DNA from 4 places in the Actinocrinis sp. genome. Region 1 is predicted to be linked to each of the others. Evidence: riboswitches for the same ligand, from Rfam matches in the RefSeq annotation. Region 1 holds a riboswitch; each other region holds the start of a gene.
The links. Region 1 has a riboswitch for cyclic di-AMP ahead of VGS97_RS02110 (hypothetical protein). Riboswitches for the same ligand answer to the same signal wherever they lie in the genome.

Region 1 (5,970 bases):
CGGGATCGCCACCTCGACGCCGTCCGCAGCCGCGCGATCCAGCAGGAACCGCATCGTGGCGCCGAAGTCGTCGGCGAAGTAACGCAGCGGCCGCACCGGCCGGTCGAGTGAGCGGAAGAAGTCGTCCCAGTGCACGGGCACCACACGACGCGCCCCGGTTGTGACGACGACCTCGTTCCAGTACGCGTCACGGAAGGCGGCAGTGGCCTTGCCCAGTTCGCCGACGCCGAGGTAGACCACGTCGGCGTGCTGCCCGCGCAGCGCGCCGGGCACGTAGTTCGCACTCGCGTGGATCAGAAGGCTGTGAGCACCGCCGCCGGTCTCGACGAGGATCGAGTAACAGGAACCGGTAGCCCACGAAGACGGTCGCGCGGGCGGGACCAGCGGCGCGTCGACGCGCCCCGGGAAGCGGTCCCCGTGACTGTGTACGGACTCGATCAGCGTCGCGGTGAACGTGCCGAAGGCGAGCGGGCTGTTCGTCTCCGGCACCAGGATGCGGTCTTCGGGCAGGCCCTGCCCCCGGCCTATGTTCGCAGTGGACGCAGAGCCGACCAGCAAAGCCCCGGTCTGCGCGCACACCGCCGGAGCGTCGAGTGCGTGGTCGTAGTGCGAGTGTGCGCAGATGACGGCGGCCAGCCGGGAGACGCCTGCCCGCCGCAGGCACTCGGCGACGGTCCGCGTCCGCGGCGCGATCTTCGCGGTCAGCACGCGCAGCAGGCCGGGCCTGGTGAAGAAGCCGTCGATCATCAGGGCAGTGGCGCCGTCGTCGACGAGCAGCGTGGAGACGCCGAGCCAGGTCACCCGGGCCGCCCCGGACCGCGGTGGCGCGGAAGGCTGCCGGTAGGCGTCATAGGGCGACAGGCCCGGCCGAGCAAACGGGCGCTTCATCGGTGGTCGGCCCTCCGCAGCTTTCTGAGACGCATGACGAGCGTTTGCATTGTTCCCGCTTCGTCCACGCTCATCACTTCCGCCACGGTGGCGCTCCGGCCCGCGTCCGTAGACGAGACGCGGGCCGTGAGCAGAGCCGCCCGGCCCGGCGCTGGCGCCGGGGCGACAGGGAGCTGTCAGCCTCCTGCGGCGATCTGCGCCACCATGCGCGCCGCCTGGTCCTCCCAGCGCGCGTACGCGGTGGGGTAGCCGGAACGCTGGGTGGCCTGCGCGGCCTGCCACAGCGGCATCGAGCCGTAGGCCGGCGCGTACTGCGTCAGGGCGCTGAGGAAGGCCCCGGTGGCGTAGGCGGGATCGGTCAGCTGGCTCGCGCTGCCCCACCCCATCGAAGGACGCTGCTGGAACAGGCCGAGCGAGTCGGCGTCGACGGCGACGGTCAGGTTGCGCAGCGTGGACTCCTGCAACGCGGTGGCGATGGCGATAACCGCGGCGTACGGGAACATGCCGCGCCGTTGGGCGACCCGAACGATCGTCTTCGCGTTCTGCCACTGCTCAGGGCTCGCGACGAAATACTCCTGGTAGCCGTACAGGCCGGCCGGCTCAAGCTGCGCGGCGGTGACACCCGCGTACGGATCGGCCGGCTTGGCGACGGCCGCCCTGACCGCGGGCTTCGGCGCAGACGCAGCGGCACGCGCAGCCGCTGGCGCGCTCGCCAGAGCCTTGGGCGCAGCCGGCTTGGGCACCGGAGGTTTGGACATCGGGGGCTTGGCGGCGAGCGACGCCGGTGCGGCCGGGCGCTTGGCGGGGGTAGCCGACCTCGCGGCGACGAACTTCGCCACCAGCGCGTCCGGCGCCGACTCGGCATACGCGGCGTTGGCCGATGTCGCCGATGCGGCGGCGGTTGAACTCACCGCGCCCGCAGTCACGAGGCTGAGCGGCCCCGCGAGCATCGCGACGGCGGCGCCAGCGCCGGCCATGCTGCGCCGACTCGGGATGTACTTCTTGGCATGCGAGAAAGGGAGCTTGATCACGCCCACGGCAGGTGTCGCCTCTCCTTGCGCCGCCTACCGGGTTAGCTGACGGGTTCGGGCGCAAGGAATTCGCCCTACAGTGCACGTGGGAGCGGCGACGGCTACCAACCGTCAAATACCGGTCACATTGAGCACCGATTCACCCCGAGGGACTCATGGGTCCCCGGCTCCGCTGCCGCCTTGGGGCGGGTACGCGGACTCGGCGGGTGTGCCGGTGCGACTGTTCCGTCAGCGAGTGGCCGGACACACGATCAGTGACAGTACCTGACCGACCCGCCGTTTGTCACGATGAGTGAGTATCAAGCGGTAGTTACAGCCGATTCTTCGACCGAGGGCGAATATCCAGTCACGGTACGTATAAGTTTCGACGTCCGATTCGCGCCCGAGTGACCGATCAGTAACGGAACGAAGCCGCGTGGTGGCATCCGTAGTTTCGCCGAGGACGGTCCGCAGCACTCGACACGCCGCTACACTTTCGCACGGTTCTTACGTTCTTACCGGACATAACCGTAATGGCACCCGTCGGAGGCTGGCGATGACCAGGGCACGGGAACAGATCATGGTCGCGTTCGAAGGCGACGGCGCGGGCGAGGGCGAGCTCTCGTGGGGCCAGAAGGAGAACTGGGCGACGATAACCGCCCTGGCCAGCTGGCTACCACTCGGCGGCGTGACGGCACTGCCCGAGGGGATGACTGTCGAGACAATCCTCGGCACTCTGCGTTACGCAATGAGCCGCTACCCGTCGCTGCGCACCCGTCTGCGCCTCGACGCGGATCGGCCGATTCAGGTCGTGCACGCCTCCGGACAGCTTCCGCTGGACGTCGTCGACGCGGGCGACGACGATCCGGCCGAGGTCGCCGAGGCGGTGTGCAAGCGGTACCGCGACACAGGGCTCGACTTCACCGCCGAGTGGCCGGTGCGGATGGCGACGATCCTGCACCGGGGACGGCCGACGCACATGGCGGCGATGATCAGCCATCTGGCCGCCGACGCCGCCGGGCTCGGCGTGATGCTGCGCGAGATGGCGGCTCAGGACGCTGCGCCGGTCGACGGCCTGGCACCGCTTTCGCAGGCACAGTGGCAGCGATCGCCGGCCGGGCGACGGCACGGCGCCGCCGCGATGCGCTACTGGGAGGAGGTGTTCCGCTCCATCGATCCGGACCGGTTCCACAATCCCGGCGCCGCGGACCAGCCGCGCTACTGGCACGGCGAGTTCGACAGCTGGGCGCTGCTGCCCCCGGTGCGCGAACTCGCCGCCGCGAGCGGATCGGGCACGTCCACCGTCCTCATGACGCTCCTCGCGGTCGGGTTGCACCAGGTCAACGGGATCAACCCGGTGGTGATCCGGCCGATCGTGGGCAATCGCTTCCGCCCGGGGCTCGCCGATGTCGTGTGCACCGTCGCGCAGGCCGGGATATGCGTGCTCGACGTCGCCGACGTGCCGTTCGGCGAGGCGTTGCAACGCGTGCAGCGGTCCGTGATGAAGGGGTATAAGTACGCGTACTTCGACCACGAGGACATGGTCGCGCTGCGGACTCACGTCGAACGGGAGCGCGGCGTCGAACTCGACACCGGCCTGTTCATCAACGACCGGCACGACGTCAGCGCGGCGGCGCGCGCCGTCCAGTCCGCGGGCGCGCCTCCGCGGGATTCGGCCGACGGTCCGCCGCCGAGCGCGTTGCGGTGGTTGCGTGGTCACGACGATCCGCCGCACGACAAACTGTTCGTCGAGGTCGACGACATCCCCGGCGGCTTGCGGATCTCGTTCCACGTCGATTCCGCCGCCATCTCGCGAGCCGACGCGGAGAAGATGGTGCGCCGCATGGACGAGATCGCGACCGCAGCCGCAGCGGAGTTGGCCCCTGCGTCATCCGGCACTGTTTCGTCGAGCACTGCGCAGCCCGATCCCGTGTAGCCGAACCCCTGGCTATCGCGGCGAGGGAGCCCGTCGAGGTCGTGTTCGTGAATCCGTGACATCTGGACGCGCGTGATCTGGGCATGCCGGCCGGCCTGACCGGCACGCCCAGATGTCGTGGTCCGCTGTGTACTCGAACACCACGTACTCAAACCGTGTACTCGAACACGGCGTGCTCGGAGACCGCGCACTCGAACGCCGTGTGGCGAGCTGCTTCGAGCGCCTGGCACATCGTGACGTCTCGATCCTTGACACCGCCACAGGTCTAGTCCATTTTTCTCCTCGGATGCGGCGTCCGGCGCGCGCTGTCTCTTTCCGTTCCTGATATCCGCCCAGAACGAAGGAGCGTTAATGCGCAGATTCAGGGCCGCCCTCGCGGTGGCCGCGTCAGGCGCGATGATCGGCGCGGCCGCGATCGCCGTGTCCGCGACCAGCGCCCAGGCCGCCACGGCGCTGGGCAACAACTGGTACGCCTCGGCGCCGTACGACATGCCCCTGGACAACACCCCGCCCAACCTGAACACCGTCATGGCCGCCACCGGCGAGAAGGCCTTCGAGCTGGCCTTCGTGCTGGCCCAGAACAACAGCTCCTGCGCGCCCGCCTGGGACGGCGGCGGCTCGACGGTCTCCGGCTCCGACGCGGTGGGCAGCCAGATCAGCTCCCTGCGCTCGGCCGGCGGCGACGTGTCGGTGTCCTTCGGCGGCTACAACGGCACGAAGCTGGGCCAGGTCTGCGGCAGCGCCTCGGCGACCGCCTCTGCCGAGCAGCAGGTGATCAACGCCTACGGGCTGCACGCGATCGACCTGGACCTGGAAGAGCCCGAATACGAGAACTCCACGGCCATCGCCAACGAACTCGGCGCCGCGCAGATCCTCCAGCGCAACAACGCCGGGCTCTACATCTCGGTGACCATCCCGGGCACCGCGGCGGGCACCGGCTGGTTCGGCACCCAACTGCTCGACGAGGCCAAGACGCTGGGCTTCACGCCGAACAACTACTCGATCATGCCCTTCGACGGCGGCTTCAGCGGCGCATCCAGCCAGATCAGCGCCCTACAGGCGTTCAACGGAATCCTGACCAGCACCTTCGGCTGGAGCGCGGCGACCGCCTACGCGCACGAGGGCGTCTCGTCGATGAACGGCCGCACCGACTCGGCAGAGTACTTCTACCAGGCCGACTTCCAGAGCGTGCTGAACTTCGCGGAGAGCAACCACCTGGGCCGGTACACGTTCTGGTCGGTGAACCGCGACCGCCAGTGCAACCCGCCGAACAACAACGGCACGCTCTCCGGCAGCTGCTCCAGCGTTCCGCAGAACGACTGGGACTTCACGAAGTACGACGCGCAGTTCGCCGGGGCCACCCCGCCGCAGAGCCCGCCGCCGACCAGCGCCAGCCCCTCGCCGAGCGCCTCGTCCACAGGCGGCGGCACCGGTGGCGGCACGTGCGCCACGGCGTGGAACTCGACGACCGCTTACACGGCCGGGATGCAGGTCTCGTACAACGGCCACAACTGGACCGCGAACCAGTGGAACTACAACGAGGTCCCGGGCGGCGCGTCCGGCGCGTGGAACGACAATGGAGCCTGTTGACACAGTCTGTTGACGGAGCCTGCTGATCGCGGCTGCTCGCCACTTCAGCCGGACATCTGACGCGTAAGCACGACGCGGTGTGCACGTCCCCGTCCCGGGACGTGCACACCGCGGTCTTTGTGGCCGTGCTTACTGAGAACCTGCGCTTACCGAGAACGTGTGCTTATAGGCGACGCCGTGTCGGCCGGTCGTCAGCCCTGGTCGTCGTTGTTGTCGTCGCCCGCGTGCCGCGGGGCGCCGTGCACGGCCAGTTTCAGCTCCGACTGAAGGTCGAAGAAGGTCTGCTTCGGCTGGAGGTTGACGTCGTAGATCGTGCCGTAACCCTCGCCCTTGAAGAAGCCCGGGATCCACGAGTCCGCATCGCCAAAGCCCCAGAAGGTGAACGAGATCACCTCGGGCACCACGAGAGCCGCCTGGAGCATCTGGGTGAAGAAGTACGAGTGCGCGAACGGCCCCAGGTGGTCGGTGGGCACCTGCGTCGTCGGGCCGTCGACGAACGTGCGCACGTCCGCCTCGGTGATGGCCACCTTCAGGCCGAGGTCGGCG
Region 2 (5,970 bases), on a different contig from region 1:
CGCGCCCGGAGCGACCGTCGTGTCCGGAGCCGGAGTGGTGATCTGCACCGAGGGCACCTGCGCCGCGCCGTTGCAGGCGTATCCGTTCATGGTGAAGTAGGCCGGCGGGTTGTTGGTGTTGCCGGCCAGGCCGATGAACCCGAGGCTGATGCTCGCCCCGGTCGCCAGCGCGCCGTTGTAGCTCTCGTTCACGACCGACACGTCCGGCCCGTTCTGGGAGAACGCGCCGTTCCAGCCGTTCTCGACCGTCTGGCCGCTCGGGAACCGGAACGCCACCGCCCAGCTCGACACGGCCGGACCGTTGTTGGTGACGGTGAGAGCCACCTGGAAGCCGCCCTGCCAGCTGCTCGTCACCGTATACGCGGCAGTGCAGTTCGACGTGGCCGCGGCGGCGGGGACGGCGGACACCGCGCCGATCGCCATCCCCGCCACGGCCGTGGCGACCGCGATGGCCGCGGCCGTCAGCCTTCGAACCCGGAATCTCGACCCCGGCAACGCCCGTGTGACCATACCGCGCACCTCTCCCGCCTGATGACGGATTTGCCTGCCGCCTGCCCGATCGCCTCGGACCTTCAGCAGTTAGATACAGACACGGCAGATGATGACCAACACGGGGCGTCAGCCCAACGCTCTGACCTGCCCGTCCATGTGAAAGCAGACAGAACGCCGCGCACCGGCGCCCCGATCCGGGACGCTCTGTCCGCTTGGCTTCGAGGCGTGTTTCCAAGGGATTCGCCGGAAATCCACGACAGACGCAGAACCTGCAATGATTCGCCGAGCTGGAAACGGTTGGCTTGAATCAGCGAATCGGTTTGATTTTCTGATATATGACTGACACCGGGAGTGCCACCCCTCACCGACGCGTGGCCGTGGCTGTAGGCGTACGGGAGCACGACGGGCAGTCCGCCTCCGCGGGAATCGGTCGTCACGATGCCGCAGGCCTTGCCGTAGCGTGGATGTGACGGCGTGTCGAGTATCACATCTATATCCGTGTCGTGGCATAGAGCGACCAGGTCATGGCGCACCGCAAGTGGTTCGGTAAAAACTTCCCCAACATCTCTGAAGTCGCAGGGATGTGGTGGCACGACCCGGGGACGGCCTCATAGAGTCGAGCCCGTGCGTCCGGTCAACGCCGTCAGAAAGGCGGCACCGGCGCACCCGCCGAGTCCACATTTCGCGCGGCGGCCCGTGTGTCGCAATACCGACCTTCGATACGCTTCAAGCGTTCGAAGGTACTCTGAACTGGTGTGCCCGCGGTCCAACACGCCGTGGAGCCGGGGACCCACTGTCATCGAAGACGCACGTCCCTGGGGTGAATCGGTGCACCGTGCCCTGTTGCCGAGCGCAATGCCGCCTCGGCAGCCTGCGCACGGCGCCGTAGGGTGAAAGCACTCCCCGCCCGAACCCGTCAGCTAACCCGGTAGGCGGTCGGAGGAGAGGCACGGCAAAACCTTATGGGTGCACACGCGACCCCCAGACTGAAACGATCACGTTCCAAACGGCCGCGGTCGAAGCGATCGAAAGTAGCGATCGCTTCCGTCGTGTTCTCGCTGCTCGCCGCCGCCGTCGGCTTCTACGTGAGCCAGATCGCGTCCGCTGTCGCCGTTCAGAGCCTGTGGTCCGGCAGCACCGTGCCGACGAGTGCCGACTCGTCGGACCCCAACAGCGTCAACGTCGGCATGAGGTTCCATTCCGCGGTCCCGGGACAGATTCTCGGGATCCGTTTCTACAAGGGCCCTCGCAACACGGGCACCCACGTCGGAGCGCTTTGGTCGGCCGCGGGAAAGCAGCTGGGCGCCGTCACCTTCACGAAGGAGACGACCACCGGCTGGCAGGTCGCCATGTTCGCGACACCGGTCGACATCACCGCGTCCACCACCTACGAGGCCTCGTATCTGGCTCCGCACGGTCACTATGCGCATGACGACAACTACTTCAAGGTCGCGTATCAGAGCGGGGACCTGGTCGCCAACCAGATGACGTCGCAGCAGGGCAACGGCATCTACACGTACGCCGGCACGACTGCTCGGCCCGTGACCGCGTCCCCTCAGACGAGCAACTACTGGGTCGACGTGCTGTTCAAGCCGTCGTCCACAGGGACCTCGGCTCCGGCACCGGCTGTCACGTCCGGCAGTGCGTCGGCCTCGCCGTCCTCTTCCGCCTCCGCTTCCCCATCGCTTTCCGCCTCTGCCTCTGCGAGCAAGACCTCTGCGCCGTCCTCCCCGAGCGCAAGCTCGGTGCCTTCGTCGCTCGTCGTGACGTCCTCGCCTGGCGGCTACGTCAAGCCTGGCAGCGTGGGCTACCTGGGGAGCACGTCCGCCCTGAAGGTCTACGAGCCAGGCGGGGCGGCCCCCAGCGGCTGTGGCTGGCAGTCCTTCGGCCTGCGCTGTGACCAAACGAATCTGACTCTCGATCACGTGTGGATCAAGGGAAGCTTCTTCTGGACCGGCACCGGCAACCTGACGATCTCCCAATCGATCGTCCAGGGCGGGACCAGCGACTCCTGGTACGCGATCCTCGGGCACCCCGATACGTCCGGCCCGCTCAACTCGACGATCAAGGTGACCGACTCCACGGTCGGCTGGCTGCCCGGAAAGACGATGCCCTCCGGCGAGGACGTCGCCCCGATCTGGTCCGCCTACGGCAATCAGGCGCAGATCGCGATTCGTGACGACCTGTCGGGCATGCCTCAAGGCATCGATCCGACCGACAATTCGATCATCCAGAACAACTGGATTCACGGCTTGGCGCAGACGGGTACCGCGAGCACGCCCACGCACCTGGACGGCATCTTCAGCCAGGGCGGCGGCAACATCGTGATCGACGGCAACTACGTGGACGCCCCGGTCCGCAGCGACACCACCGCGGCGATCTTCATCCAGGACCGGGGTTCCTCGGACACCGGTATCTCGATCACCGACAACTACCTCAACGGCGGCGCCTTCAACCTGCGCAACCAGACGGGCATCAACGTCGACGTCGAGAACAACACGTTCGCGAACAACGTGTGGGGCCCCGTCGGGGACCTCACCGGGTACACGGGCTCGTACGGAACCTGGGCCGGGAATGTCGATCTCACAGGCGCGGCCGTGCCCAAGCCGTAGCCGAGTCCGCACGATCTACCCGGGTACCCGATCCGCTCATACGATCAGCCACCAGTGGTCGCGGTCGGCTCCGCCTGCTGCTCGAAGCAGATGCGGAGCCGACCGAGACCGCCGACGACCTCGTGTTCGAGCGCCAGTGTCATGCGCGGGCTGCCAGTGCCTCGATCGCGGCGGCTACGGCGGCCGGGCTGTTGACCGGGGTGAGGTGGCGGGCTGCGGGAATGACTGTCGGTTGCGGGGCGCCGATGCGGGCCGCCGTCTGTTGCGGGGTGTCTTGCGTGTAAGCGGAGTCGTCGGCGCCGAAGACGACCGACTTGGGTACCGGCAGGGAGGCCAAGGCGGCGAGTTGCTGCGGTGGCAGGCCGGGAACACCCAGGTTGAGCATCGCCCAGAGCGACGATTCTGCTCCGGGGACTTGCAGCGGCCGTCGCCATTGGGCGAGTCCCGCGGAGTCCAGTCTCGGGCAGGTCGGCCCGCACATGTTGGAGTAGACGGCGCGGATGACGGCGTCGGTGTGCAGTACCAGGCGTAGCAGCGTCGTGCGGTAGGGCTCGATGAACAGCTTGGTGAGCAGTGTCTTCTGGCCCGCGCCGGTGGCCAGCCCGTCACCGTCCAGGAACATGATCCCGCCTGCCGAGGAGGGGGAGCGCAGGGTCGCGGCGGCGACGATCGCGGCGCCGCTGGAGTGTCCGACCAGAATCGGGCGGTCCAGGTGCAACGCCGCGATGAAGCCGAGCAACTGCGTGGACTGATGGCCGAGGTCGAACGGGGCGACCCGCTGCGTGTAGCCCCAGCCGTCCAGGTCGAGGGCGTAGACGCGATGACCTGCCGCGGCCAGCATCGGGGCCGGCCCCTGCCAGGTGTCGGCGGATTCGATGAAGCCGTGCACGAGGACGATCGGGGTTCCGGTCGTGCCCCACTGCCGGTAGCGGGTGGAGATGTCACCGGTCTGCACGTACGTCAGACCGGCGGGCACGGATGCGCGTTGGTTGGTGGCGAGATCGAAGCAGGCCGAGAAAGCCGTGACGCCGAGTAAGAGCACTGCGGCGAAGACCGCGATGCGGCGCGGCCACGTCCGACGGCGCCCGCGCGCGGAACCGTCGGCCCGCACGGCGGTGGTGCCGGAGCCGTCGTCGAGTTGCTCCTCGGCTTCAGCGCTCTGTCCGCCGACGTGATCGATGTCGGAGGCGGATTCGCCTTCGCCTTCGCCTTCGCCTTCGGGCTCCGTGCGAGGCTCGTCAATGTCGGCCGGCGGCGACTGGTCGGAGGGCGGCATCGTCTCGCATTCCGGATCGGTTTCACAGGACGGCCTCCCGACGTTCGTCGAGAGAACCCGCGTCGTGACTGTACCCCGACGGACTTGAACGCTGAGCGCTCGGTCGGTCGTCCGGCGCACTCTCGGTGTTCCCTCCGATCTCGCCGCCCCGGCTTGCCGCACTGGCATTGCGAAGTGGGCCTTGCTGCCGACGTCGACCAGGTCTTCCGGCAGTTGGTGAGACGCCGGTCACGCGGGGCTGACAGGTCCTTGGTCGTGGCCCGTCCGCCCTGCCGGGGCATCGGGTCAGCTGTTCAGGTCTTTCTGGACAGCGGCCACATCTTGCTTGACGAGACTGGTGGTAGCTTCCGCCAGCTCGGCGCCGATCGAGCCGAGCGCGCCCCCCGATTGCTGGATGAACTCGCCGACGTGCTTTTCCAGCAGCGTGTAGTCCGTCAGCATGGTCGTATAGTCGGCGCTCAGCTTCGGCATACATGCCGGAGCGTGGTGCGCGGCCAACAGGTCACCCTCGCTCGTCAGCGTCTCAAGATCGCTGCGAACCGCGTTCATGTCTGGAATGGCGGTCAGCGGCGAGCCGATACCCGCGACCAACAGGTGATCGTCAGCGGTGTCGAGCTGGCCGGGCAGCTTCTTGAGATCCGCGAGGACGCCGGCGTTCTCCCACGCTGCAAGCTGCGCAGGGCAACTCGGGCCGCTCGCGGCCGAACCGCTGCCGCAAGCCGACAGCCCGGACATCGCCAGGAAGGCGGCGCAGACGGCGGATACCAAGGGGACGCGGTTCACGGCCTGCTCCTTAGACGGGAACGCCGGGCCTGCTCGAACGGATCAGCGTGCTTACCCGGTGCCGTAAGTGTCGTAGGCGCCTGCGGCCGCGTCCAGCCCTGACGTGCTCGGCGCCGTCGCCGACCGGTATCCGCCGACGTCCACCGGATTGCGGCCCCGTTGAAGTCGAGCGTGGTTGAGGCCGAGATCACCGCAACGGTCACCGATTGGACTGTAGTTCTACTGGAGCCGCCTCGTCCGGGCGTGTAAGCTTATCTAAGCCTTCTGACTTTGATGGTCCTACGGCTGTGGATGTGGACGATGGTGCTCCTGGTCACGGTTGTCGCCGTTTACGGTTACGTCATCGTCCTTTCGCTGTGGGCGATGCGGGTGCAGCGGGCAGCGGCCATGGTTGCTCACCACCCCCACGATCATCCCGCGGTCTCGCATCTCGTCGAACGGAACCTGCACGGAGACCTGGCCCGCGTGTTGATCGTCTCGTTCGCCGTCCGGCTTGCGCAGCTGTCCCGCGACTTCACGCCCTGGCTGGTCGTTCCGCTGACCATCCTGGTGGCGCTGTTGACAATGCTGGCGCTGACCATTGTGCGGCGGATGGCGATCGAAGATCTGTACAACTGGCACATCGGGCTACTCAACAAAGTGAAGACTGTAGCCCTTCTCATGTGCACCGCGGGACTCTTCATCGACCAGGTATGGCGCATAGTGACGCTCTTCTGGTTCTGATCGCCGCGCGGATTGCGAGTCCTGCGAACGCCTCACACGCCGCCATCGTCATCCACTGGTTTATTTTCGCCAAAGACAAGGTTC
Region 3 (5,970 bases), on a different contig from region 1:
GCGGGCGAACTGGGCAGCGTCGAGGATCACAGTGCAGTCAACGGCGGTGTGGTTATCGGCAGAGCAGTCAATGTCGGCGCGGTCAACGGCAGTGCGGTCAACGGTGGTGTAGTCAACGGCAGCATCGCCAACGGGAAAGCTCTCAACGCCCTCACCGGGAAGGCCGTCGACGGTTCGGTGCCCAATGGTTCGGCACCCAACGGTGTCACGCCCGCGCTCTGGGACCGCTCGAAGGCCGACGAGACGCAGAGCTCGTACGTCGCCGGCGCCAACCACGTCCCGCGCGGTGGCGGGATGGGCATGAGTGGCGGGCGCGTCACGCTCGGCTCGCTGCCCGCGACGCCGGACCTGCTCGCGAAGGTCGCCGCACTGCCGCCGGCCAACGACGTCCCGCAGGTCGACCCGGCTCTTCTGCACGCCGAGGACCCCGAGTTCTCGCTGAGCAGGCTGCTGCGGCCGTTCCTGTGGCTGCTCGCCCTGGGCCTCCTGCTCGAAGCGGCCGACGCGCTCGCCTCGCTGCTCATACCGGCCCTGATGCGCACCGCGGTGGACCGCGGCATCGAGGGCGCCGCGTACCACGTCATCGCGGCCATGTCGATCCTCGGCCTGCTGCTGGTCGCCGGCGACTGGATCGTCGAGGCCGTGCAGACCATGGTCACCGGCCGCACCGGCGAGCGGCTGCTCTACCTGCTGCGCGTCAAGTCCTTCAGCCAGCTCCAGCGGCTCGGGCTCGACTACTACGAGCGGGAGATGGGCGGCCGGATCATGACCCGGATGACCACCGACATCGACGCGCTCGCCTCGTTCCTGCAGAACGGCGTGTCCACCGCGGTGGTCTCGGTGCTCACCTTCTTCGGCATCGCCGCCGCGCTGCTGGTGATCGACTGGCGGATGGCGCTGGCGGTCTACGCGGTGCTGCCGGTGATGATCGGTGCGACGCTGATCTTCCGCCGCAAGTCCAAGGTCGCCTACACCGAGGCGCGCGAGCGGATCAGCGCGGTCAACGCCGACCTACAGGAGAACGTCGCCGGGATGCGGGTCACCCAGGCCTTCCGCCGCGAGGGGGTCAACCGCGACCGCTTCGCCGGCAAGGCCGACGCCTACCGGGAGTCGCGGGTGCGGGCGCAGAAGTACATCGCGACCTACTTCCCGTTCGTCCAGTTCCTCGGCGACATCGCCGGTGCCGTGGTGCTGGTCTACGGCGCGCACCGGGTCGGGCAGCACACGCTGACCACCGGCGCGCTGATCGCCTACCTGCTGTACGTGAGCATGATCTTCTCGCCGGTCCAGCAGCTCTCCCAGGTCTTCGACGGATATCAGCAGGCGAACGTCGGCCTGCGCCGCATCCGGGACCTGATGCGCACGCCGACGAGCACGCCGCTGTCCGCTGACCCGGTGCCGGTGACCGGGCCGCTGCGCGGCCGGATCGAGTTCCGCGACGTGCGGTTCGCGTACTCGCCGGACGCGCCCGAGGCGCTGCGCGGTGTGGACCTGGCCGTCGAGCCGGGCACGACCGTCGCGCTCGTCGGCGAGACCGGCGCGGGCAAGTCCACCTTCGTGAAGCTGGTCGCGCGGTACTACGACGCGACGTCCGGCGTGGTGTGCGTAGACGGCGTCGATCTGCGTGAGTACGACCTCTCCGCGTACCGCGCGCGGCTCGGCGTCGTGCCGCAGGAGGCGTTCCTGTTCCCGGGCACGGTCCGCGACGCCATCGCATACGGCCGTCCGGACTCCACCGACGCCGAGGTAGAGGCGGCGGCGCGGGCGGTCGGCGCGCACGACGTCGTGTCCCGGCTGTCCGACGGCTACCTGCACCAGGTCGGCGAGCGCGGCCGGAACCTGTCGGCCGGTCAGCGCCAGATGCTCGCGTTGGCCCGCGCTTATCTGGTCGACCCGGACATCCTGCTGCTCGACGAGGCGACCGCGGCTCTGGACCTGGCGACCGAGGCCGCGGTGACCCGGGCGATGGACGAGCTTTCGCGCGCCCGCACCACGCTCGTCGTCGCGCACCGGCTGACCACGGCGGCGCGCGCCGACCGGATCGTGGTGCTCGACGGCGGCCGAGTGGTCGAGGACGGCACGCACGACGCGCTGCTCGCCGCGGGCGGCACGTACGCGCGTCTTTGGGCGGCGTTCGCAGAGGCCACCGCAGAGGTCTGAGGCAGGTCGAAGGAGGGCCCGAGAGGCGGCTCTCCGGGACGTCTTCGCTACCGCTGTGTGGCGAAGGTGTGAGCGCCCGGACCGCCGGGTGGGTACTTGCCGCAGAGGAGGTGGTGGGTGGTTGCGGCGGTTCGGCGGTCCGGGCGCTACGGGGCGGATTGTCAGGCTGGTTCGGGGGAGGGGCCGGCCTTGACGTATCCACCCGCTTTTTCGTGAGGTTCGTAAAACCAGTGGTGTTACTGCGCGTACTCTACGGCGAACCGGCTTCGACCGGAGCTTCCGGCCGGCGGCTCGCCGTAGGCTGAGTCAGCCGACCCGGGCGTACCCGACGACGGACATGTAGATGTAGTTCGAGGAGCTGGGGTCGAGCGAGGCGTACTGCACCTGCGCACCGGTGTGCGGAGCGTGGACGACCATGTTGTTGCCGACGTACATCGCCACGTGGCCGGGCGGGTCTCCCTCGAAGAAGACCAGGTCGCCGGGCTGGAGCTGCGAAGCGCTGTAGAACTGGCTCAGACCGGAGAACTGCTCTTCCGACGTGCGCGGTATCTGGACACCCGCAGCAGCCCAAGCCGCGTACATGAGCCCGGAGCAGTCGAAGTTGTCTGGGCCCGTCGCGCCCCACGCATACCAGTCACCCGCCGCGGCCTTCGACTCGACGTACCGCACCGCGATACCGGCCCGGCCCGAGACGGCGGGCAGCGGCCCGCTGTAGCTGGTCGTTCCGCCCGCGCTGGTGACTTGCGCCTGCTGCGCGGCGGTCAGATTGCTCAGCAGGTCCTTTTCCGACTGGAGCGTCGCCTCGATCTTGGTCTTGGCGGCCTGCGCCTGGGCCAGCACCTCCTGCTGCTGGGCGAGCGCCTGCGCGGCGAACTTCTTGTCCAGGGCCAGCTGCGCCTTGTCCTGCGACACCGACCTCAGCAGCACGGCCTCCTGATCGGCCTGCTGGCTCTCGATCCCGGCCTGGCTGAGGAACTTGTCGGGGCTGGAGTTCAGTGCCAGTTGCAGCGTCGGCGAGATGCCGCCGGTGCGGTAGGCCGCCGCGGCCTGCAAACCCATCGAGGTCTGCAACGAGTTCAGCGTGGTCTGCTCCTGGGTGATCTGCGCCTGGAGCCCGTCGACCTTCTGCTGGAGCTTCGCGTACTGCTCCTTGGCCGCGTCGTACTGGTTGGTCGCCTGATCGGTCTGCGCGTTCAGCTGCTGGACCTGGGCCTTGACCTGGTCGAGGCTCGGCGTGGGTGACGCCTGGCTGGTACTCGGCAGCAGCGCGACGGTGCCGGCGGTGACGCCGACCACGGTCGCCGCGGTCGTGGTGACCCGGCCGGATACCTTCGGGGCGCGGTGGGACGCCATAACTCCTTCTTCCGACGGCGCCTACCGGGTTAGCTGACGGGTTCGGGCGGAAGAAGTCGCCCTACGCCCCGCCCGTCGCCTTCGGCCAAGGCCGATGGGACTGGCGCGGCGACTCACCCCGAGGGACATATGGGTCCCCGGCTCCACGACGCGGCCCGGCGGAATATCACTCCTTGGGGGAGAGGACGCATATTCCGATCCTGGCAACGCCGGGGATTCGGCGCGGAAGCCCGCGGCCGGTGCGGGGGACCGGCAGGCTCGCTGACTTCTGGGCCGTAACCTTAGCGAGATGTCGCCCGAATGGCGGGTTTGGGGCCGCGGATTTTTACTCCCCTTTGCTGTGCTGCCCCTTGCGCGCCCTTGGCGGAACGTCGCACGCGACCGGCGCCCCGGCCCGCGGTCTGTACTCGATTGCCCGTTTCGCCTGGAGCTTTTTCCGGCTAAAACGGACCGCCCGCCGACGCCGCGCACTTGTCGACGCGGCTTCGCCATCTTCCCGACGTGATGTCGAAAAAAAGGGCGGGCATCTCAGGCCTCAGCATCACTCGTCGCCGGTCGCGCGGCGCTCGCCGGCCCGTCTGCGTAGCCGCGGCACTCCACACCGTGTTGTTCGTGCATTGCTTACCCGGCCGGGTTTTCGATCCTTGCCGACGCAGACTTCTTCGAACAGATTGGTGTCAAGGTGTCGACGGTCGGCCTGCGGCCGATGTTCCCGCCGGACGACCGGAATCCGTCTGCCAGGGGCCCTAGACTCGTGCTTGATGAGCAGTTGGAGCAGTTCCTCAGCTTCCCACGGTGCGCCCCTCTTCGACCTGCCGAAGCCGCCGCGCACCACCGCACCCGGCGCGGCGCGTACGCGGGCCGAGGCCGCGCTGCCCTCGCTCTCCTCGGCCGCGTTCCCGGTCGAAGGCGAGTTGCCGGACGAGCCCTGGGCCGACGACGAGTCCGCGCCGCCGCCCCCGCCCGACGAGGAGCACGAGCGCGCCGAATCGCAACGGGATTTCGCCCCGGCCGCCCGCCGCTCGCATCTCGACCCCGAGGCGCTGCTCGCCGGGCTCAACCCGGCGCAGCGTGAGGCGGTCGCGCACACCGGCGGCCCGCTGCTCATCGTGGCCGGCGCGGGTTCCGGCAAGACGCGGGTGCTGACCCACCGCATCGCTTATCTGCTGGCCGAACGCGACGTGCATCCCGGCGAGATCCTGGCGATCACCTTCACCAACAAGGCCGCCGCCGAGATGAAGGAGCGCGTCGCCGCTCTCGTCGGCCCGCGCGCCAAGATCATGTGGGTCTCCACGTTCCACTCCGCGTGCGTCCGGATCCTGCGCCGCGAGCACAGCCACCTGGGCCTGCCCTCGTCCTTCACCATCTACGACGCGGACGACTCGCGCAGGCTGATCGCCGCCGTCGCCCGCGACCACGAACTCGACGTGAAGCGGCACCCTCCGCGCGGCCTGCTGGCTCAGGTCTCGTCGCTCAAGAACGAGCTGGTCGACCACGAGACCGCGCGGGACAAGGCCGCCACCGAGCAGGAGCGGCTGATCGCCGAGGTCTACGCCGACTACCAGCAGCGGCTGATCGCGGCCAGGGCGCTCGACTTCGACGACCTGATCATGACCACGGTCAACCTGTTCCAGGCCTTCCCCGCGGTCGCCGAGTCGTACCGGCGGAGGTTCCGGCACGTGCTGGTCGACGAGTACCAGGACACCAACCACGCGCAGTACGTCCTGGTGCGTGAACTGGTCGGCGGCGCCGTGTCGCAGGCTCCCAAATACACCGTGGACGGCGACCGGGTCGGCGCCCACGCGGATGACACCGGCTCCGCAGACTCCGCCTCCGACGTGCCCCCCGCCGAGCTCTGCGTAGTCGGCGACGCGGACCAGGCCATCTACGCCTTCCGCGGCGCGACCATCCGCAACATCCTCGAATTCGAGGCCGACTATCCGAACGCGACGACGATCCTGCTCGAACAGAACTACCGCTCCACGCAGACGATCCTGGCCGCCGCCAACGCGGTGATCGACCGCAACAAGAGCCGCCGGGCCAAGAACCTGTGGACCGACGCCGGCGACGGCGCGCTGATCACCGGCTATGTCGGTGACAACGAGCACGACGAGGCGGCCTACGTGGCCAACGAGGTGGACCGGCTCACCGACGAGGGGCTTGCGAAACCCGGCGAGGTGGCGGTTTTCTATCGGACCAACGCCCAGTCCCGGGTGTTCGAGGAACTGTTCATCCGGGTCGGCCTGCCCTACCGGGTGGTCGGCGGCGTCCGCTTCTACGAGCGCAAGGAGGTCAAGGATGCGCTGGCGTACCTGCGCGCTTTGGCGAACCCGGACGACTCCGTATCGCTGCGCCGCGTCATCAACGTACCCAAGCGCGGCATCGGCGAGCGCGCTGAGGCGATGCTCGACGCACTGGCTCAGCGCGAGCGGGTCTCCTTCGGCGCGGCGATCGACC
Region 4 (5,970 bases), on a different contig from region 1:
CGGCACCGTGGACCTGGTCATCTCGAACCCGCCCTACGTCCCGCTGCTGGACCGCGACCGCGTCTCGGCCGAGGCGCGGGACTACGATCCGCAGCTGGCGCTGTACGCCGGGCCGGACGGCCTGGATATGATCCGCTCGCTCGAACGGACCGCGTTCCGGCTGCTGCGTCCGGGCAGCTGGGTGGCTGTGGAACACTCTGACGAGCAGGGCGGGGCGGTGCAGCGGATCTTCCTGGAGGAACTGGGCTGGGCCGAGGCCGCCGACCACCGCGACCTGACCGGCCGCCCGCGATTCGTGACCGCTCGCAAGGAGGGACGCAGCGCATGAGCAGTGTGCGCCCGGGGAGTATGTACACGGCGAGTATGTGTACAGGGAGCCGTGAGGGCCGATGAGCCGCCGCTACGACTGCTCCGACCCCGACCAGCGCGCCGCCGGGCTGCGCGAGGCCGCGGCGTCGGTACGCCGCGGGGAACTGGTCGTGCTGCCCACCGACACGGTGTACGGCATCGGCGCGGACGCGTTCTCGGCGGGCGGGGTCGCCTCGCTGCTGGCCGCGAAGGGCCGCGGCCGGGACATGCCGGTGCCGGTGTTGGTCGGCGCGCCGGCCACGCTGCACGGCCTGGTCGCGCAGTTCCCGGAGGGCGGCTGGGACCTGGTCGACGCCTACTGGCCCGGCGCGCTGACGATCGTCACCCGCCACCAGCCCTCGTTGCAGTGGGACCTGGGCGACGCCCGCGGCACCGTCGCGCTGCGGATGCCGCTGCACCCGGTCGCCATCGAGCTGCTCACCGAGGTCGGCCCGATGGGCGTTTCCTCGGCCAACCGCTCCGGGCAGCCCCCGGCGCAGACGGCGTCCGCCGCGCAGGACCAGCTCGGCACGTCCGTGGAGATCTACCTGGACGGCGGGCCGACGGCGGACAGCGTGCCGTCGTCGATCGTCGATTTGACCGGGGACGTTCCGAAGCTGTTGCGCGAGGGCGCGCTGAGCTTCGAGGAAATCGCCAAGGTGGTGCCGAACATCACGCGCTGACATACCGTCACGTCAGACGTGCTGGCACAGATACGGCTGTGTGACGGACTAGCCGCGCCCGGACCCCGTTCGAGGGTCCGGGCGCGGTTCGCGTTTGGGCGGCGCAGCGCCTGAGCGTTGCGGCGCCGACTCAGAAGTGCAGGACCTGGCCCGGGAAGATCAGGTTCGGGTTCGAGCCGACGACCGACTCGTTCTCCTGGTACAGGTTCTGCCAGCCCGACAGCCCCTTGCTCTGCGCGATGCCGGAGAGCGTGTCGCCCGGCACGACGGTGTAGCTGTGACCGCCGGTCGCGGTGGTCGACGGGGCGCTGGTCACCGGGGCGCTGTAGGTCGAGCCGGTGCTCGGCGTCGAGGTGGAGTGCGACGGGGCCGAGTAGGTCGACTGGTGCGAGCTGCCGGAGCTTGAGCTGGAGCCCGAGTTGGAGCCCGAGCCCGCGCCGTTCGCGTTGGTGGTCGTGTAGCTGCCGCCTGAGGTGTAGCCGTGCGGGCCGCATACCGGCCAGGCGCCGATGCCCTGCCCGGCGAGCACCTTCTCGGCGATCGCGATCTGCGCGGTGCGGCTGGCCTGGTTGGCGTACGACGCGTAGGCGCCGCCGCCGTAGCCGAGCCAGGTCTGCTCGGTGAACTGGAGCCCACCGTAGAAGCCGTTGCCGGTGTTGATCGCCCAGTTGCCACCGGACTCACACTGCGCGACCGCGTCCCAGTTGATCGAGGACGCGTGGGCCGCGCCGGCGGCCATGAACGGGATGGTCACGCCGGCGCCCGCGGCTGCGGCGGTGGCGATCACCCGGCGGGCGTAGGAGGGCTTGCGATGGCGCCCGGCGGACGCGGGCACGTGGAAAGCACGACTGATGGCCATGAAAGAAAAGCGTTCCTCTCCCACGCCTGCGAAGTGAGCTGTCGGATTCGGACCGGAGAAATGGCCCTACCGCGAGTCGCGCGGATTCACCCCGAGCCGGTGTCGCACGGGCCGCCACTGGTGGGCGGCGCCCGTTGCACCGGCGGAAAAGTGGTTCCTCCGCTCCTGCCCGTCGGGTTTCGGGTACGGCGTGGGCGGCGGGCAGGATTCGGCGTACCGACCACGGTGTCCGCGTAGGCGGACGGCAACGACCGTAAGCAAATCCGCCGCGGAAACTCAACTTCGCGCAGGTGTGGCAGATCTCACATGGACAGTCAGTCCTTGATTCGCGACTTTCCGTTGACCGGCAACGGCTTTCTCCGCACTGTACGAAGTCTTACTAGTGCTCTGCGTCACCGTCGTGACGAACGGTGAGCGACGCACTACTGCGCGCCCGAGCCGACACGAGCGTCGGATTGCGGCTTGTTGCCCGTGCCGGACGGTGCCTCTCGTCCTAGTGTGTGAGGGAAAAGTCCGCAACTGCCCGCAAATCGCGCGGGCTCCCCTCAGAGGCATTGACACTTGGAGCGTGATCATGTCCCCCATCGCCGCTCCCCGACTCCACACCGCCGACCCGATCGCCCCGTTCTACGGACCCGACTACGGCGCGCTGGTGCGCACCGATCCGCAGATCGCGGGCGTGCTGCTGGATGAGCTCGAACGCCAGCGCAGCTCGCTGCAACTGATCGCCAGCGAGAACCCCGCCTCACCGGCCGTCCTGGCGGCGCTCGGCTCGGTGCTGTCCAACAAGTACGCCGAGGGCTATCCCGGGCGCCGCTACTACGGCGGCTGCGCCCAAGTGGACGCGGCCGAACGGCTGGCCGTCGACCGCGCCGTCGCGCTCTTCGGCGCGGACCATGTCAACGTGCAGCCGCACACCGGCGCCGCCGCCAACCTCGCCGTCTTCGCCGCGCTGCTCACCCCGGGCGAGAAGGTCCTGGCCATGGCGCTGCCGCACGGCGGCCACCTCACCCACGGCGCGCAGGGCAACTTCTCCGGCACCTGGTTCGAGACCGTGGGATATCCGGTCAGCGAGCAGACCGAGCTGATCGACTACGACCGCGTGCGCGACCTGGCCCGCGAGCACCGGCCGAAGCTGATCATCTGCGGGGCCACCGCCTATGCCCGGCTGATCGACTTCGCCGCGTTCCGCGCGATCGCCGACGAGGTCGGCGCGCACCTGCTGGTCGACGCCGCGCACTTCGCCGGCCTCGTCGCGGGCGGCGTGATCCCCTCGCCGGTCCCGTACGCGGACGTGGTCACCCTGACGACGCACAAGACGCTGCGCGGCCCGCGCGGCGGCGCGATCCTGTGCCGCGCCGAACTCGCCTCCGCGATCGACCGCGCGGTCTTCCCCTTCACGCAGGGCGGGCCGCTGATGCACGCGATCGCCGCCAAGGCGGTCGCCTTCGCCGAGGCGGCCAAGCCGGAGTTCCGCGAGTACGCCGCGCAGATCGTGGCGAACGCCCGCGCGCTGACCGAAGCCCTCGAACAGGAGGGGATGCGCGCCGTCTCCGGCGGCACGGACACCCATTTGGCCGTATTGGACCTGCGCGGCAGGGACGGGGCCGGCGTGCGCACGGCCGTCGGCGCGAAGGTCACCGGCCGCGAGGCGGAGATGCGCTGCGAGCGGGCCGGCATCATGCTCAACCGCAGCTGCGTGCCCTACGACTCGGCCAAGCCGATGGTCACCTCGGGACTGCGCGTCGGCACCGCCACCGTCACCGCCCAGCGGATGAAGGAGCCTGAGATGCGCCGGATCGCCACCCTGATCGGCCGGGCGGTCCGTGACGCCGACGGCGTCGCGGTCCCGGCCGTGGAGAAGGAGGTCGCCGAGCTGGTGGGTGAATTTCCGCTGTACCGACCCCGCTGAACCGGTGAAATCAGCACCCGCAGTCACCGCGACCGTCATCCGAATGGCCGCCCGGCGGCGTGTTTCCGGCAACCGGAGCGCCCCGCCGGGCGTCTTCCTTGTCAAGCGTCCCGGCGTGAATCCGTCGACAAGTACCACCGGCAGACCACGTACTACCGTGACGCACGTTCCTGAAGGTGCGGGCGAGGCTCAGCGGCCCGGCGTACCCTGATCACCGACGAGGGCTGAGGGGGGTGTTTGAGATGTGGAGCCGGATCGGGGAGCGTCGTATGGCGCGTGCGATCGCAAGGCGTCGGGCCGTGCCCACACTGGAGGTTTGGGCGCGACCCGACGACGCGGCGAGCGTGCGTGACAGGCGACGCGACTGCTGCTTCACAGCTCAAACACCCCCTGACACGGGGTCGGAAGGCGGCGGGCGGAGCTAGATGCGCGAGTATCTGGTCGTCATGGCGGTCGCCTGGGTGGTCACCTACCTGACCACCGGGCCGATCCGCGTGGCGGCGATCCGCTTCGGCGCTCTGACCGAACTGCGCGCGCGCGACGTGCACACCGTCCCCACCCCCCGGCTCGGCGGCCTGGGCATGTACCTCGGCTTCCTGGCCGCGCTGGTCTTCGCCGCGCACATGCCGATGTTGCATCAGTGGGTCTACACGCAGTCGCTGGCCATCCCCGGGCTGCTGTGGGGCTCCGGCCTGCTGACCCTGCTCGGCATCGTTGACGACCGCTGGGGCGTGGACGCGCTGATCAAACTGGCCGGGCAGGTCTTCGCCGCCTCGGTCATGGTGCTCAGCGGCGTGCAGATCAACTGGCTGCCGATCCCCGGATACGGCACCGTCGGCCTCGACCCGACCAGCGCCGCGGTGCTGTCCATCCTCATCGTGGTCATCATGATCAACGCGGTGAACTTCGTGGACGGCCTCGACGGCCTGGCCGGCGGGATGTGCGCCATCGCCGCCCTGGCGTTCTTCGCCTACGCCTACCGGCTCCAGGTCGGCTACTTCATCACCGCCGCGACCCCCGCCGTGATGATCGCCGCGATCGTGGCCGGGATGTGCTTCGGCTTCCTGTGCCACAACTGGTCCCCTGCGCGCATCTTCATGGGCGACTCCGGCTCGATGCTGCTCGGCCTGCTGCTGGCCGCCACCACCATCCTGGCCATCGGGCAGGTCGACCCGGACCAGGTGATCCAGGCCGCGCACTCGCAGACCGCGGCGACGCACAAGAGCCTGGCCGTCTACATCCCGCTGGTGCTGCCGTTCTCGGCCCTCGCCCTGCCGATGGCGGACATGATCATGGCGGTGGTCCGGCGCACCAAGGCCGGGCGCTCGCCGTTCTCCGCGGACAAGGAGCACCTGCACCACCGGCTGTTGCAGATCGGCCATTCGAAGCAACGCGCGGTCCTGATCATGTACCTGTGGGCAGCGCTGATCTCCGCCGTGGTGATCCTGGTCACCGTCACCCCGCAGCACCGCCCGCCGATCCTCGTCGCGATCGGCGGCTTCGGCGCCGCGCTGCTGTTCCTGCTGCTGCCACGCGCCCGCAAGCACATCGACGACCACGCGGTACGCACTGCGCGCCATGCCGCCCTGCACGCCCGCCGCGCCGCCGCGGCCGCAACGACGCCTGCCTTGGCGCCGGCTTGGATGTCCCCCGCTACCGGTACTGCTACCGACAGTTCAGCACCCTCTACTACCGTGCCGTCTACTACAGCGCCCGCCGCGGAAGCGAACGCACAGCCGCCCCCGCCGCTGCCCGACCTGGTTCACACCACGCGTCCACCCACCGGTTGAGCAGGCGTGTGACGACATGACAGCTCCGGTGCGGGGGACGTGATCGAGGCCACCCAGACTCGGTAAAGACGCGCTCAGTCGTTTGTGATAGGTTTCACGAGCAAGGAGCCCATCGAGAATACGCCCGCAGCCGATGGCCCGTGCCCCGCGAACCCGTGACCCCACGAGCACTGTGACATCACGAGCGCAGTGACATCGAACAAACTGGAGCCACACACCATGCAGGCCGACGACGTCCGCGCGCTACGGCAGTCTGCCGTAGCCACCGTGGCCGTCGGCGTGCTCGGCGCCGTCGTCGGGGGAGTCGTGTCAGGCGGGAAGGGCGTGCTGGGCGCCGTGATCGCGATCCTCGTCGTGAGCCTCTTCTTCGTGATCTCA

Region 2: it holds a riboswitch for cyclic di-AMP, as region 1 does, so the genes downstream of both, VGS97_RS15710 (DUF4082 domain-containing protein) here and VGS97_RS02110 (hypothetical protein) in region 1, are expected to answer to the same signal.
Region 3: it holds a riboswitch for cyclic di-AMP, as region 1 does, so the genes downstream of both, VGS97_RS12245 (C40 family peptidase) here and VGS97_RS02110 (hypothetical protein) in region 1, are expected to answer to the same signal.
Region 4: it holds a riboswitch for cyclic di-AMP, as region 1 does, so the genes downstream of both, VGS97_RS15405 (transglycosylase family protein) here and VGS97_RS02110 (hypothetical protein) in region 1, are expected to answer to the same signal.

Annotation. Positions count from the first base shown of each region.
Region 1 is NZ_DASYZI010000027.1:3,130-9,099, forward strand. It holds gene VGS97_RS02105 (MBL fold metallo-hydrolase) at 1-888, opposite strand, end outside; gene VGS97_RS02110 (hypothetical protein) at 1,065-1,919, opposite strand; cyclic di-AMP (ydaO/yuaA leader) riboswitch at 1,935-2,134, opposite strand; gene VGS97_RS02115 (condensation domain-containing protein) at 2,455-3,834, shown strand; gene VGS97_RS02120 (chitinase) at 4,186-5,424, shown strand; gene VGS97_RS02125 (endo-1,4-beta-xylanase) at 5,616-5,970, opposite strand, start outside.
Region 2 is NZ_DASYZI010000254.1:9,752-15,721, forward strand. It holds gene VGS97_RS15705 (cellulase family glycosylhydrolase) at 1-510, opposite strand, end outside; cyclic di-AMP (ydaO/yuaA leader) riboswitch at 1,239-1,442, shown strand; gene VGS97_RS15710 (DUF4082 domain-containing protein) at 1,542-3,104, shown strand; gene VGS97_RS15715 (alpha/beta hydrolase) at 3,244-4,380, opposite strand; gene VGS97_RS15720 (hypothetical protein) at 4,666-5,163, opposite strand; gene VGS97_RS15725 (hypothetical protein) at 5,464-5,886, shown strand.
Region 3 is NZ_DASYZI010000194.1:1,425-7,394, reverse strand. It holds partial or broken gene VGS97_RS12250 (ABC transporter ATP-binding protein) at 1-2,160, shown strand, start outside; gene VGS97_RS12245 (C40 family peptidase) at 2,467-3,513, opposite strand; cyclic di-AMP (ydaO/yuaA leader) riboswitch at 3,517-3,684, opposite strand; gene pcrA (DNA helicase PcrA) at 4,386-5,970, shown strand, end outside.
Region 4 is NZ_DASYZI010000251.1:28,024-33,993, reverse strand. It holds gene prmC (peptide chain release factor N(5)-glutamine methyltransferase) at 1-328, shown strand, start outside; gene VGS97_RS15410 (L-threonylcarbamoyladenylate synthase) at 390-1,031, shown strand; gene VGS97_RS15405 (transglycosylase family protein) at 1,162-1,890, opposite strand; cyclic di-AMP (ydaO/yuaA leader) riboswitch at 1,899-2,091, opposite strand; gene glyA (serine hydroxymethyltransferase) at 2,465-3,802, shown strand; gene VGS97_RS15395 (MraY family glycosyltransferase) at 4,228-5,592, shown strand; gene VGS97_RS15390 (hypothetical protein) at 5,782-5,970, shown strand, end outside.